DNA from 3 places in the Thermobifida sp. genome. Region 2 is predicted to be linked to each of the others. Evidence: predicted binding sites of a transcription regulator. Region 2 holds the regulator's gene; each other region holds the start of a gene.
What was found. Region 2 encodes HrcA, which represses chaperone genes, less so after heat shock. Its sites were predicted from a motif close to TTGGCACTCTCNNNNNGAGAGTGCCAA; they were not measured.
Positions count from the first base shown of each region.

Region 1: groL (chaperonin GroEL) is a predicted target of HrcA. The motif match lies at 2,433-2,459, and genes of this name have one in related genera.
Region 3: CW348_RS07745 (FmdB family zinc ribbon protein) is a predicted target of HrcA. The motif match lies at 1,415-1,441, and genes of this name have one in related genera.

Region 1 covers NZ_PITY01000020.1:776,250-780,208, forward strand. Annotated here, with positions in the region: gene CW348_RS08435 (hypothetical protein) at 1-36, opposite strand, end outside; gene CW348_RS08440 (NUDIX domain-containing protein) at 169-594, shown strand; gene groL (chaperonin GroEL) at 682-2,307, opposite strand; gene CW348_RS08450 (MoaD/ThiS family protein) at 2,638-2,916, opposite strand; gene thrC (threonine synthase) at 2,986-3,959, opposite strand, start outside.
Region 2 covers NZ_PITY01000020.1:44,369-48,327, forward strand. Annotated here, with positions in the region: gene CW348_RS05380 (16S rRNA (uracil(1498)-N(3))-methyltransferase) at 1-747, opposite strand; gene dnaJ (molecular chaperone DnaJ) at 744-1,883, opposite strand; gene hrcA (heat-inducible transcriptional repressor HrcA) at 1,884-2,897, opposite strand; gene CW348_RS05395 (DUF4870 domain-containing protein) at 3,752-3,959, shown strand, end outside.
Region 3 covers NZ_PITY01000020.1:617,143-621,101, forward strand. Annotated here, with positions in the region: gene galU (UTP--glucose-1-phosphate uridylyltransferase GalU) at 1-541, opposite strand, end outside; gene CW348_RS07740 (5-formyltetrahydrofolate cyclo-ligase) at 683-1,270, shown strand; gene CW348_RS07745 (FmdB family zinc ribbon protein) at 1,454-1,741, shown strand; gene CW348_RS07750 (DUF1540 domain-containing protein) at 1,924-2,208, opposite strand; gene CW348_RS07755 (SAF domain-containing protein) at 2,476-3,120, shown strand; gene CW348_RS07760 (M15 family metallopeptidase) at 3,250-3,959, opposite strand, start outside.

The sequences.
Region 1 (3,959 bases), 730 kb from region 2:
GCCGCGGCCCACGTCCGCGGCCCATGCCGCCAGCACCGTGACGCTCCCAGACGCGGACGGTCCGAGTTGTCAAGGGCGACACACCTTGACGGTACCCCGGAAAGTCCGACTCGTGCGCCCAGCTCCCAGCAAACCGGATGAACCGCCCCGGCGCTTAGGGTGGAGGCCATGGGTGCTGTTGACTCCGCAACGCCTGCGGTCGTGGACGCGCTGGCCTGGGTGCACGTCCGCGACGGCCGGGTGCTCCAAGTACGTCCCAAGGGCAAGGACGTCTTCTACTTCCCGGGTGGGAAACGCGAACCGGGGGAAAACGACGCTGAAGCGCTGATCCGGGAAGTCGCCGAAGAGGTGTCCGTGCAACTGGACCCCGCCACGCTGCAACTGTTCACCGTGGTGGACGCGGCGGCGCACGGCTATCCGGAAGGCACCCGGGTCCGGTTGACGTGCTATACCGCGGAGTGCACCGGGGATCTCGCCCCGCGTTCCGAGATCGCCGAGCTCGCCTGGTTCACTCAGGCGGACGCCGACCGGTGCGCCCCGGCCGGGGTGCGGGTCCTCGCCGAGCTTGCCCAGCGGGGCCTCGTCACCCGTTGAACCGGCCCGCCCCGCGGCCGCCCACAGCACAAAAAAGGGGACGGTCCGGAAGGGACCGTCCCCAGTGGACGTGTAGTACCGGTCGGACTAGAAGTCCATTCCGCCCATGTCGCCGCCAGCGTTGTTCGCGGCCGGCTTCTCCGGCTTCTCGGCGATGACGGCCTCGGTGGTCAGGAACAGACCAGCGATGGAGGCAGCGTTCTGCAGCGCGGAGCGGGTGACCTTGGTCGGGTCGATGACACCGTCCTTGAACAGGTCGGTGTACTCGCCGGTGGCCGCGTTCAGGCCGATACCGGGCTCCAGGCTCTTCACCTTCTCCACGACAACGCCGCCCTCGTAGCCGGCGTTGATCGCGATCTGCTTCAGCGGCTCCTCAACAGCGCGGCGGACGATGCTGGCACCGATGGCCTCGTCGCCCTCCAGCTCAAGCTTCTCGAAAGCAGCGATGCTGGCCTGCAGCAGCGCGACACCACCGCCGGGCAGGATGCCCTCCTCCACCGCGGCCTTGGCGTTGCGGACCGCGTCCTCGATGCGGTGCTTGCGCTCCTTGAGCTCCACCTCGGTGGCGGCGCCGGCCTTGATGACAGCCACACCGCCCGCCAGGCGGGCCAGGCGCTCCTGCAGCTTCTCGCGGTCGTAGTCGGAGTCGGTGCGCTCGATCTCGGCGCGGATCTCGTTGACCCGGCCAGCGATCGCGCTGGCGTCGCCAGCACCGTCGACGATCGTGGTCTCGTCCTTGGTGACGACGACCTTGCGGGCCCGGCCGAGCATGTCCAGCTCGGTGTTCTCCAGCTTGAGGCCGACTTCCTCGGTGATGACCTGGCCGCCGGTCAGGATCGCGATGTCCTGCAGCATGGCCTTGCGGCGGTCACCGAAGCCGGGGGCCTTGATCGCGACGGACTTGAAGGTACCGCGGATCTTGTTGACCACCAGGGTCTGCAGCGCGGTGCCCTCGACGTCCTCGGCGATGACGACCAGCGGGCGGCCGGCCTGCAGAACCTTCTCAATGACCGGAAGGAACTCGTTGTTGTTGGAGATCTTCTGGTTGGCGATGAGGATGTAGGGGTCCTCGAGGACCGTCTCCATGCGCTCCAGGTCGGTGGCGAAGTAGGGCGAGATGTAGCCCTTGTCGAAGCGCATACCCTCGGCGAGCTCCAGCTCCAGGCCGAAGGTCTGGCCCTCTTCGACAGTGATGACGCCTTCCTTGCCGACCTTGTCCATCGCCTCGGCGATGTACTCGCCGATCTGCGGGTCGCCCGCGGAGATGGAGGCGGTGGAAGCGATCTGCTCCTTGGTCTCGACTTCCTTGGAGAGGTTCGCCAGCTCCTCGCTGATGCGGGCCACGGCGGCGTCGATACCGCGCTTCAGGCCGATGGGGTTGGCACCAGCGGCTACGTTGCGCAGACCCTCGCGGACCAGGGCCTGGGCCAGCACGGTGGCGGTGGTGGTACCGTCACCGGCCACGTCGTCGGTCTTCTTGGCGACCTCCTTGACCAGCTCGGCGCCGATCTTCTCGTAGGGGTCCTCGAGCTCGATCTCCTTAGCGATGGAGACACCGTCGTTGGTAATGGTCGGCGCGCCCCACTTCTTCTCAAGGACGACGTTGCGGCCCTTGGGGCCGAGCGTCACCTTGACAGCGTCCGCGAGCTGGTTCATACCGCGCTCGAGGCCGCGCCGGGCTTCCTCGTCAAACGCGATCAGTTTGGCTGCCATAGAGTTCTAGTCCTCCCGAGACCGGGCTGATACGCGAGGGAACGAGCCGACGCCCGCGACGGATGGTCGCGCCGATCCGGCACCCGTCTGCCGGATGTCACGACCTCATCGTCTCGATCCGCGATTTAGCACTCGACTGCGGAGAGTGCTAACGGTTACTTTTTAGCACTCCCCTGGGGGGAGTGCAAACGTCCGGAGCACCGCCGCCGCCCTCCCTACCCCCAGCTCAGAGCGGATTAACCACCCCTCAGGGACTTTTCCGCTCCCAGAAAAACAGGTGTGGCCGGGGCGTGTCACACCCCGACCACACCTGCACGACACGGGTCCCGGTCAGCAGCCTCCCGCCACCGCCGGGATAATCGACACCTGGACCCCGTCCGGGGTGGGCGTGTCCAGACCGCTGGCGAACCGGACGTCCTCGTCACCCACGTAGATGTTGACGAAACGGCGGATCGCGCCGTCGTCGCCGAGGATACGGGCCTGGATCCCCGAGTAGTTGGCCTCCAGGTCAGCCAGCACCTCCTTGAGGGTGGCCCCCTCGGCGGACACCTCGGCCTGCCCCTTGGTGTAGGTGCGCAGAATCGTCGGAATGCGGACGCTGACACTCATCGCTGTGGACTCCTTGATGGGTTCGGCTCTGCAAAGGGGGAAACAGACCAGCGAATAGACCAGCGGCGGTCAGAGCAGCCCGGCGTCTTTGAACGCGCTCAGCGACGGCTTGATCGTCGCGGTGACACCGGTACCGGACACAGCGTTGAGCGTCTTCAAGCCGTCCCCGGTGTTGAGCACCACGGTCTCGGCCTCGGGGTCCAGCACTCCCTTGGCCAGCAGTTTGCGCAGCACACCAGTGGTGACCCCGCCCGCAGTCTCGGCGAAGATCCCCTCCGTGCGCGCCAGCAGGCGGATCGAATCCACGATCTCCTCGTCGCTGACGTGTTCGACCGCGCCTCCCGTGCGGCGGCAGACGTCGAGCACGTACGGGCCGTCCGCCGGGTTGCCGATAGCCAGCGACTTAGCGATGGTGTCCGGCTTGACCGGCTGGACCACGGTGTAGCCCTTCTCCCAGGCACGGGCCACGGGCGCGCAGCCGGTCGCCTGCGCCCCGAAGATCCGGTACGGCTTGTCCTCGACCAGCCCCAGCGCGATCAACTCCTGGAATCCCTTGTCGATCTTGGTGAGCTGGGACCCGGAGGCAATGGGGATCACGATCTGGTCGGGGACGCGCCACCCCAACTGTTCGGCGATCTCGTAGGCGAGCGTCTTCGACCCTTCGGCGTAGTAGGGGCGCAGGTTGACGTTGACAAAACCCCAGTCCTCCCCCGCCGGGTCGCCGATCAGCTCGGAGCAGAACCGGTTGACGTCGTCATAGGTGCCCTCGATCGCCACAAGCTGGCCACCGTAGACCGCGGCCATGACGACCTTGGCTTCCTCCAGCCCTGCCGGGATGAACACGCAGGAGCGGAACCCGGCGCGGGCCGCGGCAGCGCCCACCGCCCCGGCAAGGTTCCCTGTCGACGAGCAGGACAGGGTGGTGAAACCGAAGACCCGGGCAGCTTCCACTGCCATGGCCACGACCCGGTCCTTGAACGAATGCGTCGGGTTAGCGGAGTCGTCTTTGACGTACAGGGAGCGCAGCCCCAGTTCAGCGGCGA
Region 2 (3,959 bases):
CTACCAGCGGCCGCACCGGGCCTGGAGGACCGCGAGAGCAGCCACGCCGGCCGTGGACGTGCGGAGCACGGTCGGCCCCAGCAGCGCCCGCAGCGCCCCGGCGTCCTCGAAAGCTGCGAGCTCCGCGTCGCTGAACCCGCCTTCCGGCCCCACGACGAGGACGGCGTGCCCGGCAGGGCCGAACAGTTCTTCCGGCAGCGGCAGCTGTGAAAGCCGGACCGCGCCTTCTTCATGCAGCACGATGCCCAGCGTTGCGCTTTCCAGCAGCGCGACGACACCCGCCTTCCCCACCGGTTCGGCGACCTCGGGGATGCGGCTGCGCCGGGACTGCTTAGCGGCAGCCCGGGCCGCGGAACGCCATTTCGTGAGCGACCTGGCGACACGGTCCCCCCGCCAGCGGGTGATGCAGCGCTCTGCCTGCCAGGGCACCACGGCGTCGACGCCCGCTTCCGTCATGACTTCCACGGCGAGCTCACCGCGGTCCCCTTTCGGCAAGGCTTGGACGACCGTGATCCGCGGCCGCGGTTCAGCCTCGAACACCCGCTCTTGGACGGCGCAGGTGATCGTGTCGCGGCCGACCGCGGTCACCACGCAGCGGGCCCGGTGGCCCGCGCCGTCGACCAGGTCCACGGGTTCACCCACGGCGATGCGGCGCACCGTGGCGGCGTGCCGCCCCTCAGCGCCGTCCACCACGACGGGGTCAGAGTCGAGGGCCGCGGGCTCGACCAGGAAAACCGGGGCGGTCACCGCGCGCCGAACGCGTCACGGATGCGGGAGAAGAAATTGCCCTGCCCCGGGCTGAACTTGCCCGGCGGCCGGTCCTCGCCGCGGAGTTCCGCGAGCTTGCGCAGCAGCGCTTCCTGCTCTTCGTCCAGTCGGGTGGGGGTCTCCACCGTGACGTGGATGTGCAGGTCGCCGCGGCCCGGCGCGTTGAGGTGGTGGCAGCCCTTCGACTGCAGGGTGATGACCTGCCCGGAATTGGTGCCGGGGCGCAGGTCGATCTCCTCCGGGCCGTCGAGGGTGTCGATGGTCAGCGTCGCCCCCAGCGCGGCCGCGGTCATCGGAACGGTGACCGTGCAGTGCAGGTCGTCGCCGCGCCGTTCGAAGATCGGGTGCGGGCGTTCCACGATCTCCAGGAAGATGTCGCCGCGCGGTCCGCCGTTCGGGCCGACCTCGCCTTCGCCCGCCAGCTGGATCTGGGTCCCGTCCTCGACACCCGCGGGGATCTGCACTTTGCGGGTGACGCGCTCCCGGACCCGGCCTTCCCCGGCGCAGTCCGGGCAGGGGTTGCGGATGATCGTGCCCTGGCCCGCGCACTGCGGGCACGGCCGAGTCGTCATGACTTGGCCGAGGAACGAGCGAGTGACCTGGGAGACTTCACCGCGGCCACCGCACATGTCGCAGGTCTCGGGGTGGGTTCCCTGCGCCGTGCCCTCACCCTGGCAGGTGTTGCACACGACCGCGGTGGGGAACGTGATGTCCTTGGTGACGCCGAACGCGGTCTCTTCGAGGTCGAGCTCGACCCGCACCTTGATGCTCCGGCCCCGGCGCATCCGCTCGCGTGCCGCGCGGGTTCCCGTGCTCCCCCCGAAGAACGCGTTCATCAAGTCGTCGAACGGGAAGCCCGCTCCGAAGCCGGTGGCTCCGCCGCCCGCTGCCCCGCCGCGCGCGAACGGGTCGACGCCCATGTCGTACATGCGGCGCTTCTCCGGGTTGGAGAGCACCTCGTAGGCTTGGGCGACTTCCTTGAACCGCTCCTGGGTCTCTGGGTCGGGGTTGACGTCGGGATGCAGTTCACGTGCGAGCCGGCGGTATGCCTTTTTGATCTCGTCCTGGGTCGCGTCGCGGCGAACACCAAGGATCTCGTAATAGTCTCTGGCCACTTACTGTCCCGCCAAGATCTGACCGACGTACCTTGCCACTGCGCGCACCGCTCCCATCGTTCCTGGGTAGTCCATCCGGGTTGGACCGACGACCCCGAGCTTGGCCAACGTTTGATCGCCGATCCCGTACCCTGCGGCGACAATCGAGGTGGACTGCAGGCCCTCGTGGTTGTTCTCCGCACCGATACGCACGGTCAGCATCGATGCGTCGCCCATCTCACCCAGCAAACGGATGAGGACGACGTTTTCTTCCAGCGCTTCAAGGACGTCTCGGAGCCCGGCAGAGAACCCCATCGCCGCGAGGTTCGCGGTCCCCCCGAAGACGACCTTCCCCTCGTGCTTCTCGACGAGGCTCTCCGTCAAGACCGACATCACCGACTCGGCGATCGGCCGCTCCTCCAGCGGAAGCTGGGCGAGGACCGTCGGGAACTCTTTCGGTGCCTCGGTCAGCCACTTGCCCACGAGAGCCCGGTTCAGCGCCCCGCGCAGGTTCTCGACCACGTCGTCGGAGACCTCTGCAAGACCGTCGATGACGCGCTGCTCGACACGACCGGTGTTGGTGATCAGCACCAGCATAAGACGCTGCGGTCCCAGCGGCACGAGCTCCAGGTGCTGCACGCTCGACCGGGTGAGGGACGGGTACTGCATGATCGCCACTTGCCGGGTCAGGTGCGCCAACAGCCGCACCGTGCGGGAGACGATCTCGTCGAGGTCGAGCGCCCCGCTCAGAAACGTCTCGATAGCCCGACGCTCAGCCTTGGACAGAGGCTTGACCTTGGAGAGCCGGTCCACGAACAGACGGTAGCCCTTGTCCGTCGGCACCCGGCCCGCGCTGGTGTGCGGCTGGGCGATGTACCCCAGCTCCTCCAGCGCAACCATGTCGTTGCGGATAGTCGCCGGAGAAACCCCCAGCTTGTGCCGCTCGGCCAGTGCTTTCGACCCCACGGGCTCATTCGTGGACACGTAGTCTTCGACGATGGCACGCAGCACCGCGAGTTTACGGTCGTCGAGCACGTTACGGTCGTCGAGCACGCGCTCACCTCCTGGCACTCCGTGGTCTTAAGTGCTAATTCTATGCGGCGGCGCCGAGCGGCGTTATGTCTGTCCAAGCACGGTATCAACCGAATTTTGCCCCGCTTCGGACCTGTATTCACTCCCCATCACCAGATTTCCCACGCCGCAGGCCCTGCCGTTTCGGGGCCGGTCGCCCTGTTCCCGCCAGCCTCGTCCGCAGCACCATTCCCACCGCCGCTGCCCGTGGGAACAGGAGCGGGGCATGAGGCTATCCGCGTCGGCTGCAGGCCGGGCGTCCCGGCACACCCGTGGCGCGTCGCGGCACAGGTGTGCAGATGAGGCGTTCTCCGCCCAAGGGCGGAAAGCCGCCGCGGGGCCGCGCCTGGCACAGGGCCAACCAGACTCGAAATCTTCAGTCGCGGCCTGCTGCGGCTCGGCTGGAATCGGTCGACGACTGAAAGCTCCTTGTAATCGCTCCGCAGCCCGTCCTGATTAAGCTGCCTGTGTGGATCCGCGATGCGTATCCACGGCAGTGCCCCAGCCAGCCAAGGGAAGATATGCACGAGACACCGTCTTCTCCCTCCCCCGACCACGACCCGGCTGTCCCTTCTCCGGGGGCGCAGCCGGGGTCCGGACCTTCTGGGGCCGCTCCCCAGTCCGGCCCGCACCCGCCGCACCATCCTCCGCAGTTCGCCCCGCCGACTCCCCCCGCACCCGGGGCAGGACCTTATCCCGCGTATCCCGCACCGCAGCCCCACCAGGAAGGCAGCTATCCTCCCCCCGGCCCGTACGGGACCGCTCCGGGGGTTCCCCCCGCCGCCTGGCCGCCCGCACCGGACGGCAGTACGTGGGCGATGATCGCGCACCTGGTGGGTATCGTGTTCGCCTGTGTCGGGTGGCTGCCCGCGCTCCTCGTCTACCTGGCAGTGAAAAACCGTTCTCCGTGGACCCGGCATCACGCCGCTGAAGCGTTGAACTTCCAGTTGACCCTGTTCATTCCCTACGTGGTGGGAGCCGGGCTTTTTGTGGGATTCGGGTTCTTCACCCCGGATTTGGCGTGGA
Region 3 (3,959 bases), 570 kb from region 2:
CGGCGCACCCGTACAGCGAGACCTGGTCGGGTTCCACCTCCATCAGGGCGATGACGCTGCCCCCGTAGGTCTGGCGGACCTCGATCATCCGCTGCAGCAGGGTTTCCCGCGCGCCGATGAGGTCGTCGCCGAGCAGGACCGCGAACGGCTCGTTGCCCACGTGGGCGGCGCCGCACAGCACCGCGTGCCCCAGGCCGCGCGGTTCCCCTTGCCGCACGTAGTGCAGTTGGGCGAGGTCACTGGGGTGGCGCACCGCGTTGAGCCGTTCGATGTCACCTTTGGCGCGGAGGGCCTCCTCCAGTTCGTAGGCCCGGTCGAAGTGGTCCTCGATGGAACGCTTGTTGCGCCCGGTGATCATGAGGATGTCGTTGAGCCCGGCGGAGACCGCCTCCTCCACTACGTACTGGATCGCCGGCTTGTCGACGATCGGCAGCATCTCTTTGGGCGTGGACTTAGTGGCGGGGAGGAATCTCGTCCCCAGTCCTGCCACGGGAATGACCGCTTTGGTCACCGGAGTTACAGAGTGCTGTTCATCTGTCATGTTCCGCACGATAAGACACTGCCGCGTCTGAAACGCGTCATCCGCACTTGACGGCGTTTCCCCTTTTCTGCCGCCCCACCCGTCTTGTCGGCCTCGGGATGCTGCCGGTGCGGTCCCGTGCCGCTGGCAGACTGGGTGTCCATGGACACGGGGCAGAGCAAACGCGAGCTGCGGCGCCGCATCCTTGCGGCGCGGCGCGCGCGTTCCGCACAGGAGCGGGCCGCGGCCGGGCTGCGGATCCGCGACGCGGTGCTGGAATTGTGCGCGGCCACCGGCTCCCCCACGGTGGCGGCCTACTACGCGGTGGGCAGCGAACCGGACACCCGTTCCCTGGTGGCTGCCCTCGCGGCGCGCGGGCACCGCGTGCTCCTGCCGATCGTCACCCCCAGCGGGGACTTGGACTGGGCGGTCTACACCGGGCCGGAGTCGCTCGCCCCTGCCGGGCATGGCCTGCTCGAACCGACCGGGACGCGGTTGGGGGCGGATGCGGTCGCCGAAGCCCGGGTTCTGGTCTGCCCGGCGCTGGCAGCAGACCGTGCGGGATACCGGCTGGGCCGTGGTGCGGGCTGCTACGACCGGGTGCTGGCGGCTGCGGGAGAGCAGACGCTGTCACTGGCCGTGGTCTACGACGACGAGCTGGTGGATGCGGTGCCGGTAGAACCGCATGACCGACCCGTCCGGGCAGTCGTGACTCCGGGACGCGGCATAGTGTGGACACATCACCGATAAAGTCACCACTCAGACAAACTGTCTGAGCCCTCACCTGGCGCAGCGGGTGCGCGGCGGATACCGCCTAGGGGCCGCGGAGGAACGCCTCTGACCACCGCGGTTCATCCCCCGTTGTCACGATCACATGGTCAGACAGCGTACTATTTAGCAGTCGTCGGGTGAGAGTGCCAGCTAGGAGGGCCCGTGCCTACGTACCAGTACGCTTGCACCGAATGCGGCGCCGATCTTGAGGTTGTGCAGAGCTTCAGCGACGATCCGCTGACCACCTGCCCCAAGTGCCAGGGCAAGCTCCGCAAGGTGTACTCGGCGGTCGGCATCGTGTTCAAGGGGTCGGGTTTCTACCGCACTGACAACGCGTCGAGCTCCAGCTCCTCGCTGTCGTCGTCCTCGAGCAGCGCCAAGGCCGACTCCTCCTCTTCGGGCTCTGCTTCGTCGTCCAGCGACTCCAGCAAAACCACTTCCGCCGCCTGACCCTCGCGCCGATACGCACTCCGCACCTCGTCACTGAGGGCCGCTCCGTGCCGGGAGCGGCCCTCACCGTGGATCAGGACAGCCGGACGCGGGCAGTGCCCACTGTGTTCCTGGACTGGGACAGAACGGCAGCCTCGCGATGACGGTTCCTGGCCGGGAGTGTGCCCGTCCAGGAACTGGGTTTAGGCGGGCGCGTAGGTGAGGCAGTCTGCCTGGTTGGCGTCGAAACCGATGTTGATGGCCGGGGCCTGGCATTCGAACTGGACGTTGTGCCGGCAGTTGGCCATCTTGCAAGCTCCCACGTGGCCGACCGTGCTGGGGTCGCCTCCCTTGGCCTGGATCGGCAGAAAAGTGTCGCAGTATGCACTGGGCTGATTCCCCACAGTGATCGCCAGTGCGCGGCAGGTGCTGTCAGTGTTGTAGGCGCAGGCCTCCGCCTCACACGAGTTCACCACGGGCATTTTCATCGCAATCCCCCCGGAGCTTCGACGACGCATCAGAGCTCGCCCAGACATCCTGCCCTGATATCGGGTGATTACGCTTTGCACATCCAGCTTTCGACGAAGTCTTGATCGCCGGTTGGCGAAAACCTGCTGTCCGGAGAGGAGCGCCGGTCCCGGGGTGCGGACTCGCCGGGGCCCGCGGTCGTTTTCCGGACTCCGGGGGTTTCCACGGAACTTCTGCCTGTGGAAACCTTGCGTCGCGCCGTAGCGGGCCACCTAGCGTGGTCGGCCATGAAGCTCTTCTCCACCACTGCCCGCCGCCCGTTCTGGGCACGTTGGCACCGCTGGCGCCGACTCTTGGCCGCAACAGCCGCTGCGCTGGCCGCGGCCGGGGCACTGCTGGTGCTCCGTCCCCCTGCCCCGCCTGCCGTGGAAGTGCTGGTCGCCGCCCATGACCTGTCCGGGCTCGTCCCGCTGACCGACGCGGACACGGTGGCCCGCAGCATCCCCGCCGCTGTCGTCCCTGACGGGGCGCTGGCCCCAGGTGATCCCGTGGCGGGGAGGGCACTGCGCTCACCGGTGCGTGCCGGGGAGATCCTCACCGAGGTGCGGCTGGCGGATCCGCCCGCCGCCGGGTACGGCGCCGACCTGGTGGCGGCTCCCGTGCGCCTTGCCGACCCCGGGGCGGCCGCGCTGCTGCGTCCAGGCAGCCGTATCGACGTGCTTGCCGCTGCTGGCGACCCGCTGGTGGTCGACTACCCCGGACCGGACACGGCCCGCAGGATTGTGCGGGACCGGCCGGTGATCACCGTGGTCGCCGAAGACGATGCCGCGCACAGCCTGGGGACTCTCATCGTGCTCGCGGTCACCGACGAGGAGGCGCAAGCGCTCGCCGGGCACGCTGCCGACCGGCTGTCGATTGCGATCCGCGGATGAGGCGGTGGCTGTCTGCTGCCCCGCGTCGCCTCGGCTGCTCGTGCCGTCTGCCCGCGGCTGATCAGGCGGAACACGGTGACGGCAGCCTGCCGTAGCGGGGCCGCCGTCACCGTGTCGCGGGCTGTCCTGCTAGGAGGGGTCGTACTCCCAGTGCCAGGGTTCGAAAGGATTGGAGTAGGCCCACGCCGGGTGGAACCAGTTGTATTCGCCAGCGTGTGCTTCCAACCAGTTGAACTGGGGCGACCCCTGGTTCTGCACGCCGCCGCACAAGTCGACCGCCAAGCCGAGGCCGTGGTTGCTTGTTCCCGGCACTGCCGCGTACCCCGGCGGCTGCTGGGCGTAGACGCGGTGCTGGTTCTGCAGGTCCCGGTAGGAGCTGGTCACGCACATGTCGGTGCCGAACTCCTGGGCGTAGGCCTGGTTCATGCGCAGGAAGTCCACGGCGGCGTCGGCACGCAGGTAGTGGCCTTCGACGTGCAGCTCGCACAGGGAGTCGCTGGGCAGCAGCCCGTTGGGGGCGCCTATCGCCTTCTGGGCAGCACTGGGGTCGCACTCCACCCCGGCCATGTAGGCGTCGACAGAAAGCCCCAGGTCCTCGAGTTTCTTCGTCAGCGCTTCCGTGCTCTCTTCCGACTTCTTCCGCAGCTTCTCCAGCTCGTCTTCGAGCTCCACCCGCTCCAACTGGGTCTGCGACTGGAGTTCCTGTGCTCGGCCGGTCAGTTCGATCTGCTCGTCGCGGAGCGCATTCGCCTCGTCGAGGAGCTGCTCCTGGTCGTAGGAGAGTTTCATGACGTGCGACTCGGCGCGCAGGTCGCTCTCCACCGAATCGGACGCCAAGA